2 regions of the Paenibacillus azoreducens genome follow, and region 2 is predicted to be linked to the other one. Evidence: riboswitches for the same ligand, from Rfam matches in the RefSeq annotation. Region 2 holds a riboswitch; the other holds the start of a gene.
The links. A riboswitch is a leader RNA that binds a small molecule or an ion and turns the genes downstream of it on or off. The one in region 2 is predicted to bind magnesium.
Positions count from the first base shown of each region.

Region 1: another riboswitch for magnesium. It lies ahead of L6442_RS16800 (MgtC/SapB family protein); the one in region 2 lies ahead of mgtA (magnesium-translocating P-type ATPase).

Region 1 covers NZ_AP025343.1:3,820,753-3,825,537, forward strand. The annotation lists gene L6442_RS16785 (serine hydrolase domain-containing protein) at 1-645, opposite strand, end outside; gene L6442_RS16790 (MerR family transcriptional regulator) at 715-1,539, opposite strand; gene L6442_RS16795 (magnesium transporter) at 1,658-2,038, opposite strand; gene L6442_RS16800 (MgtC/SapB family protein) at 2,072-2,782, opposite strand; M-box (ykoK) riboswitch at 2,862-3,029, opposite strand; M-box (ykoK) riboswitch at 3,186-3,359, shown strand; gene mgtA (magnesium-translocating P-type ATPase) at 3,719-4,785, shown strand, end outside.
Region 2 covers NZ_AP025343.1:4,150,644-4,155,428, reverse strand. The annotation lists gene mgtA (magnesium-translocating P-type ATPase) at 1-1,898, opposite strand, end outside; M-box (ykoK) riboswitch at 2,287-2,460, opposite strand; gene L6442_RS18310 (stalk domain-containing protein) at 2,618-4,147, opposite strand; gene L6442_RS18305 (deoxynucleoside kinase) at 4,575-4,785, shown strand, end outside.

The DNA of each region.
Region 1 (4,785 bases), 330 kb from region 2:
GAATAAATCGTCAAACCCAAATGATTTCATTTCAAAATCCGGGATTTCTTTCATGCCGATCGGTTTAAATAATCGTTCGTTGGCAAACTCACGGGCACTTTTTCCTGTGCTGCGAGTGATGATGGCTGAAAGTAGATGCGCCCCTGCTGTTGAATATTTGAAATCTCCAATAGTTCCTTTTTGGCCAAGCATATCCAGCGTATATTTTACCCAGTCGGGCTGCATGCACAATTTGTCCAGCGGTTCTTGCCAGTCAGCAAATGGATAAGGAGCAGTCATCGTGAGAAGATGGCGTATCGTGATTTCTTGTTTTTGCCGATCGGCTGCATCGGGAACGTATTCGGGAAAAAAATCCAGCACCTTCTGATCCACATTTTTAATGTATCCCGTATCTACGGCAATGCCAATAAGGGCGGACATGATACTTTTCGTTACAGATGCTACATGATGCGCGTCATCCGGACCGCAGCCATTAAAATATTTTTCATAAGCAATGAATCCATCTCTCACGATAACAATACCATTTATATTGCTGTACTCGGATTTTATCACAGGTTCAAGCTCTGATAGCTTTTCAGGGTCCATTCCCAAGCTTTTCGGGTCTGTGTCGCGCCATTCTATAGTTGGCCAGTAATCTCTTTGCATTATAGACACCTCTCTCAATACATTTTTCTGTTTTGTCTACCCAGTTCAAAAGGAAAATGGAGTATTGAGCTATTTTTTCTTAACGGGAAAATACACCTCGGTAATCATACCCTCGGCTGCGCTCGCTTGATTGGGATCAGTTACATATACTTCATATGGTGAGCTCACCAATTTATACCCTTCATTTTCTACCCATTCCCTCAGCTTGGCATATACCGATGTCAATTCTGAATACGGCCCCTTTAAAACGGACTTCGCACAAAGCCCGCCAGGCAAATCTCTTGTTCCCTTTACAGGCTCTTTGATCGGGATGGCAAATTCCGTATCGTTGCCGGCAGGATTATACTCAGGGCTGTGATAAATGGTCATTGGCGTACCGAGCAAAGTGAGTTTTTCAGTAGCGGCCTTTTCATAGAGCCTGCCAAAATACGTTCCATATCCTAGAGCATAGTCATCGCTAGTCATCATCTGACGCATATATAGAATATTCATTGGCTGGATCTCAACAAGTTGTACTTCTATATCGCCAAGGTATGACATAATGGGTATGCCCTTCTCTAGATTTAAAATATCATTACTCATTTGTTTTAGAGTATATTCAAAAGCATTTAGCTTTTCCTGTATCTCCCTTCTTTTGCGATTAAGGACAATACCAAGCTTCTCTTCTGACTGATCGTCTTCCCATTCCATAATGGTTTTGATTTCTTCCAGGGAAAAATGATAGGATTTCAAACGGTTGATGAAGAGCATCTTTTTTAGCTGCCTGATGGAATAATATCTATAACCGTTTTCAGGGTTTATTTCATCAGGATTAATCAATCCAATCTCAGCATAATAGCGAAGCGTTTTTGTAGATACTCCGCATATCTTTGAGAATTCTCCAATCGATAGCAAAAGGTCACCTCCATTCTTCATATTTTTAGGGACTAGTGCTCTAATCACTTTATTCAATATCAACCGTACACCTTGCCCTTAGGGCAAAGTCAACTGCAAAAAATATGGATTCCTGCGGTTAAAGAAAGGCGTCTTTTTCCATGCGAGTGAGGAAAAAATCGGCTTCCTTGTGCGTGAGCAGACCGAAAAAATCAGCCGCATCATCAGATGGCAGCTCATTTAGCATATCTATCGCATATTTCCGGTCGAGCTCAACGATAATCTTTTTCTGCATATCCGGATTCAGCTCGCTGAATATTTCACTAAACTCGGTTGGATGTAAAAAAGAATAAATTCGTAAACGTCTGTTATCATCCAAACTCAGAAAAAATTCCGTCTGATCCGTCGGATGCAGATTCAAAAAATCTTTGCGGAAAACCTCTTTATCTCCTTCTCTTAATGCTTGCAGCATATAGTAGGTATACTCTTCTTTATATTCGTATTGATTCAGTTTGATCATCTTCCAACTCTCCTTTAGTTATTTCGTTTCGGTTTATAACTGTTCAACCTCTACGCTTTGTACATGATCGATTTTTTTGATGTAATAATAGATTTCCGTTGTGTATTGGGTGTCAGGTACAGAAAGCGTCAAATCAATAAGCTGGCAGTTCGTATCGAGATCTTTTAACTTCATATACCGAATTTTGTATTCGCCTTTTTTGGTTTCTTCGTTTTGCCCTTTGCGTTCAATCATTTTAATCAATTCGGTCATTCTATAATTCCGCTCAACCACAATCTTAAGCGCCACATCATGCCGGCTGAGGTTCTCAGGTCCAAAGAATCTAATCAGCAGAGGAATAACATTCACTGCCACAATGAGAAGAGTAACTCCGAATATGGCTTCCGCGTAAAACCCAGCTCCGATCGTAATTCCAAGTGCCGATGCTGACCATATCAGAGCTGCGGAAGTTAATCCGGAAATAACCTCATTGCTTCTTCGCAGAATGACTCCTGCTCCGATGAACCCGACTCCGCTTACAATCTGCGCTGCCAAACGCATCGGATCCATATTCGGATGGTTGGCGCCGGCAAATTTCCCGAATGCCTCGATCGATACAATCGTGATTAAACAGCTGGCAATGCAAATGACCATGCTCGGTCGCATTCCAAGCTGTTTCTGTTTAATTTGTCTGTCTACCCCAATAAGCAGTCCAAATAATAAAGCCAAAGTAAGCTTCAACATCATTTCAAATTCCAGGACCATTTGTATCCCTCCCTGCCACACGTTTCAAAGCACAAAAAAAGCACCCTCAACAAATAGGGTGCACTGAAAACAACAATAACGGTGACCTCCATTCGTTGAGTTTTAGCACTGCATGGCATAGGAACTTATGTCCAGCTACATTAAAAACCACCTTATGTCGATGGTTTCTGTTGACCCATTGGCGTCTGTCGACGTTTCTGGGCAGCAGCATTTCTCCATGCAGGAGCCTCACCTAACGAGGTTCATATTCAATTACCAACTCATCATAGTGACAAAAATCCCCTTTGTCAATAAGCAATTTTTTTATTTTAACGGCTGTTGCTGCTAACCATTTCGTCAATGGTGCAATCCATTTTCCTCTTGACAAAGCCAAAAACAAGACATAAGATGGCAGAGGAATTGAATATGTCCTCGTTAGGTGAGGCTCCTATATAAACATAGGCCACTGCCCAGAAATATCGAAAGATGCCCATGGGTTGAACAGGGATTGCCGGATTAAGGCTTTTCATAATGTGGCTAAGGGAATCATTATTCTCTTTACGTTATATAGTGCCAAAACTCGACTAGGGGGAAACGAAGTTTTTTTCGTGCGCTTTTTTGTCCCTCTAGGAGAACTAGAGGGATTTTTTATTTTGTAAAGGGGGGAATTACATTATGGACGGTAGTCCGAGTTATCGATCGTGTCAAAATAATCAAGACCTAATTCAGAGGGAGAACCGAAACTTCTTCACTCTCCAATCTTGTCCATACTTTACTTCCCAAAAAAAGAAACCAAGCGGAGGTTTATTTAAGTATGCGCATTTGATCTGTGAGTGAAAAGAAAACAGTTCAGCACGCTCTCTCTGGCTAACAGGGAGAGCTTTTTTTGTGCCTTGAACTGAATGAAATCGTGAAAGCAGGTTTTAATTTTGAACCTGTGTTAAGGAGGATGGACAAATGAAAACATCAACAAAAGATAAAGAAAAAGTGACACAAGAAATCGCTGAGCGTCTCATTCAAGCATCCGTAACCCCGGAAGAGAATGTGATGAAGGATTTAAAGACCAGCCCTCAAGGTCTTAGCGAAAACGAAGCAAAGAAAAGGCTTGAAAAACACGGAAAAAATCAAATTGCCCATGATAAACCGCCGGCTTGGTACATTCAACTGCTCTCCTGCTTCAAAAATCCGTTCATACTGATCTTGCTTTTTTTAGCCGGATTCTCCTACTTTATGGACGATGATATCGAAGCGGTTGTCATCATTACGACCATGGTTACCATCAGCGTTATGATCACGTTCACACAAGAATTCCGTTCGGCACGAACGGCGGAAAAACTCAAGGCGATGGTTAAAACAACGTCAACCGTAAGCCGTCAATCGGAGCAAAAAGAAATCGACATGGAACTTCTGGTACCGGGAGATATCATCCACCTCTCAGCCGGTGACATGGTTCCAGCTGATGCAAGAATCATCTCATCGAAGGACTTGCATGTTGGAGAATCGGCTCTCACAGGAGAAGCGATGCCCGTTGAGAAAATGGACACTCTTCCTCGCGGCGTATTGGATTTGGCAGGCGCGAAGCAGAATAAACCAATAAATGCCCTGGAACTAAACAATATGTGTTATATGGGTACAAACGTTATCAGCGGTTCAGCTACAGCGGTCGTCGTTTCCACCGGAGCCGATACGTATTTCGGTTCGATGGCTAGTACGCTCATTGGGAACCCCCCTCTTACCAGCTTTGACAAAGGAGTCAAGAGCATAACTTTCGTATTGATCCGCTTCATGCTCATCATGGTTCCGATTATTTTCCTAGTTAATGGATTTACGAAGGGAGATTGGTGGGAAGCCCTTCTATTCGGTTTATCGGTCGCTGTCGGTCTGACGCCGGAAATGCTGCCTGTGGTTGTAGCCGGAAATCTGGCTAAAGGTGCGGCGACCATGGCCCGAAACAAGGTTGTCGTCAAACGCCTGAATGCCATTCAGAACTTTGGAGCCATGGATATTTTATGTACGGATAAAAC
Region 2 (4,785 bases):
TCATTGATGCCGTCGCCCATAAATCCGACCGTATGGCCATTGCTCTTAAGCGCGCGGACGATTCTCGCTTTTTGCATCGGGTTCACTTTGGCGAAGACGTGGAATCTCTCGGCCGCATCGGCCAGCTGCTTATCGCTTAACGCTTCGATGTCGTTTCCAAGTATCATCTGATTGGCGCTTATGCCGACATCCCTGCACACTTTCAAGGTAACTGCCGCATTATCACCCGTTATGATTTTAACGTTTACGCCAATTTCCTTTAATGCGCGGATGGCTTCCTTGGCCGTATCTTTTGGCGGGTCGAGAAAACCGATATAACCGGCAAGCACAAGATCTTGTTCATCCGAGACGCCGTAATGATCTTGGTGATCCGTCAACTGCTTCACGGCGACAGCGATGACGCGTAGACCGTCCGCATTCATTTTGTTCACTAGACCCAAGGCTTCTTCCGAAATATCAGATGTCATGGGTGCGATTTGTCCGTTATCCTCGACATGGGAGCAGATGCTGATCATTTCTTCGATGGCGCCTTTGCAGATAAGCAAATGTGAGCCATCCTGCTGCTTCAGGATGACGGACATTCGGCGCCGGTTGAAATCGAACGGAATTTCATCGATCTTGCTGTACTTTTTATCGGCCCTGCGCAGCGTATCCGAAGAAGCGGCTTGTTCCAAAACGGCGACATCCAGCAGGTTTTTTAGTCCTGTTTGATAGAAGCTGTTCAAATAAGCCAGAGTCAAAGCACGTTCATGATCACGGCCATGAATATCGAAGCTTTTATGCAGCACGATTTTGTCCTGTGTTAATGTTCCGGTTTTGTCTGTACATAAAATATCCATTGCCCCTAAGTTTTGAATGGCGCTAAGACGTTTGACCACCACTTTGTCACGGGCCATGCTGGCTGCGCCTTTGGCGAGATTGCCGGCGACGATAACCGGCAGCATTTCCGGCGTAAGACCAACGGCAACGGAAAGACCGAAGAGCAGGGCGTCCCACCAATCCCCCTTGGTGAAGCCGTTGATCAAGAAGATGATTGGAACCATGATCAGCATGAAACGGATCAGCAGAAACGTAATGCTCTTAACGCCCTTGTCGAAGCTGGTCAATGGCGGTTTGGAGAGGAGCGTGCTGGCCATCGATCCGAAGTAGGTATTTGCTCCGGTCGAAAGAGCTACACCCGTAGCCGACCCGCTGATGATGTTGGTTCCCATATAACATACGTTGCTCAGTTCAAGCGCATTGGCAGGTTTCGTATGCAAACGTCTCCGGCTCATTTGCTGGATCCCGCGCGGCAATGTGTCCATTTTTTCTACGGGCATGGCTTCTCCGGTTAATGCCGATTCCCCAACATGAAGATCCTTAGAGGATATGAGGCGCATGTCTGCCGGAACCATGTCTCCCGCAGACAGATGGATGATATCGCCGGGCACGAGCAGTTCCATATCGATTTCCTTTTTTTCCGTGATCCCATTGGGATTGCGGCGGCTTACCGTCGCCGTTGCTTTGACCATCGCTTTGAGCTTCTCGGCGGTCCGGGCCGAGCGATACTCTTGCGTAAATGTGATGATGGTGCTGACGGCAACCATGGTTGAGATAATCGATACGGCTTCAATATCATGATCGACGACATATGAGAAAACCGCAAGCGACAGCAAAATAAGAATAAACGGATTTTTGAAGCTGGAAAGAAGCTGGATATACCAGGCCGGCGTTTTTTCGTGGGCGATTTCGTTTTTGCCGTGCTGGAGCAGTCTCTTTTTTGCTTCCGTTTCGCTCAGTCCTTCCGGGCTTGAGGCCAGATCATCCATCAGATCTTCCTCGAATGTGATCGATGCCTGGATCAGACGTTCGGCGATTTCTTTGTTGAATTTTTCAATGTTTTTTTTAGGTTTCATCATGGGTAATACCTCCCGGTTCGGCAAAACTTCACTTGTGATAGCTGCCTGATTCATTTTGCATTAAAGTGAAGTGAAGTGGACGCAAAAAACGCTCTCCCCGCAACCAGAGAGAGCGTTTCGTCCGAACCGTAGGCAAAGGGCGGGCATGTCAAATAAGCATACTTAAATACAGCCCGATTGGTAGGCTAGAATCGAAAGTATGGGGAACATGCATGAGCGAAAGCATACGGCGCTCTCTCTGTATAGTTACAGGAATCAGATTTTTCGAAAATATACTATGACTCGGTCCACTATCCATTGAACATGTTCCCCCCTTTATGATTACAACTAAAAAATCCCCCCGAAAGACCTGGAGGGATCGAATAAACGCGCACACAAAAAACATTGACGTTTTCCCCCTGGTCGAGTTTTGGCACTATACAACGTAAAGAGATGCTTTCATCTCTTAGCCACTTTATGAAAAGCCTTAATCCGGCAATCCCTGTTCTACCCATGGGCATCTTTCGATATTTCTGGGCAGTGGCCTGTGTTTATATAGGAGCCTCACCTAACGAGGACTATTAAATTACTTCGCAAGCTTAATCCTAATTTTGAATCTTGTCAAGTGTAAATTGCATTTATTTCGGAAAGCTTGCCATGTCTTACTACCCATTTTCAATATATGCCGGACGAATTGGGAACGTACCGGGGATATTCGTTGATATTTTGCAGTATCATGCTTATCGGCTTTGAATGTTCAGTTCGGAGCGCGTGGAATCCCATTTTACGTCAAAGCCCATTTCTTTGAGCAGGGAAGCGGGGATCATAGTTGCACCGTTCTCCGTGTAAACAGGCATGGGCAAAGTAATACTCCTTCCATTCATTTCAGCTTCAGTTTGTGATGACTTGAAAGCCACAGTGACTTGCTTATATTTGAGACAATACGTGCTTCCGTATGCGGAAGAGGTGACTACAAGATCGGCATCAAGCGCTTTTGCAATGTCTTTAACCGGTATGCTGACTAGATTCTTATCCATGATGGCGGGAAAAGAGGAAACGAGCAAATTGCCGTTGACTTTTACTGTAACCGGCGTTCTGACCTTTTCGGGTAAATACACCATCCCATCGGTTTTGTTTTGTGGCACGCCGACCTCATACCATTTATTCCCTCCCCAGCCCCACACTTGCCCGGTGGAATCAATCGCCAAGCTGTGGTATTCTCCGGCGGCAATGGAGTTGATTCCTCTCAAGCCGTTAACTTTCCCTTCCTTACCTGCAGGTTTCTTCCCATATGTCCATACATCGCCCCGTGTGGTAAGCAGTACGGCATAGCCGTCCGCAGCCTGGATTTGCTTTACCTTTAGTTCTGGAAATATTTTGGAAGGTTTGGCAGATAGTTTCAAGACCGATGAAGACATGTCGAGTGTGCATTTCCAGGCCGTTCCGGCGGCATCAATTCCATACATTTGACCGTTAGAGGCAGTGGAGATCTGTTTAAATGCCGGAATGCCGGCAAGTCGGGCAGGAGGTGATAATTTCAACTTGTTATCTTCGAATTTATTGGAAAAAATCCAGAGAACACCTGCCGAATCAAGAGCATAAACCTTATTATCAGCGACACTGATGCTTGTAATCTTCGCTAATCCTTGCACTCTCACCGGCGTGCCGGGCTCGTATGTTTCTTGATTTCGTGTCCATGCCCATACTGTACCATCACGTTTCAAGGCATAGTTAACGCTCCCCATAGCCGAAACCTGGGAAACATCCGTTAAAGCGGGAATTTGGCGGGGGGTTTGCGTTTCTGTAGAACTATCAGATTTTTTTCCCCATTCCCACACGGTTCCGTCTTGCTTCACCGCAAGCTGGTAACCGGAGCCGCTGGTTGCAATCGATACAATGTCTGTGAGATGGTTCAATCGTACAGGGGCGCTTATGCTTGCGACTGCTGCATCCGGCAGGCCAAGTTCACCAAGGAGGTTGCGTCCCCATGTCCATACGCTTCCGTCTGCCCTCAATCCGACAGAATAGTAAGTGCCGGCTGTTACTTGAATAAATGCGGTTCCGGCAGTGGATTGACGAATGGAAGCGGATGCTGCCGATCCCGAAGAAGTAACGGAAGAATCTGCAGAAGTAGTGGAAAAAACATCATTAACAGGCAGAGCACCTGCTGCGGATAAGGAAGTTCCTCCTGCAAATATTGCCAAACCGGCAATCAAAACCGCAGCTGAGCGATGTCTAATAGCTGTAGAAGAATTATAATATTTGTGCATGTCCAAGTCCTCCCGAAAACCATATATTGGTTCATTGATGTCGTTTCAAATTACATAGACGGTTTTGCTTGCTAAAAGTTACTGAGGTTTATAAAAAAAGACTTACGTTACAAATTTCATATTCTCTGAGTGAACCGGCATGGGACTCACAATAAACCTCTGAAACTTCTCAACAAATCTCTAAAACTATACCCTGTTTCGGTAGAGAATGACTCAGAGCTACCTGAAAGTAACTATTAGACCAATAATCCGGGCGAACCCGGACCAATGGTTATTCAACTTTTTCCTGTTATTTTAGCACAAATAATGTATGGATATTTCTTACCCGCCCAAAAAAGTTTCTCTGAGCAAACCGCCTTGGCTGTGATACAATAGATAAGTTGATTTTGGAGAAGCATGACCGTGATTGGGGAGGAAGGCATCATACATGAAACGAACGCCATTTATTGCTGTTGAAGGTCCGATCGGAGCGGGGAAAACGACGCTGGCTTCGATGCTGGCGGAGAGAATCAAACTGCCGATCATCAAGGAAATCGTAGAGGAAAACCCGTTCATCGATAAATTCTATCGGAACATGGATGATTGGAGTTTCCAGCTCGAGATGTTTTTTCTCTGCAATCGGTACAAGCAGTTGAAAG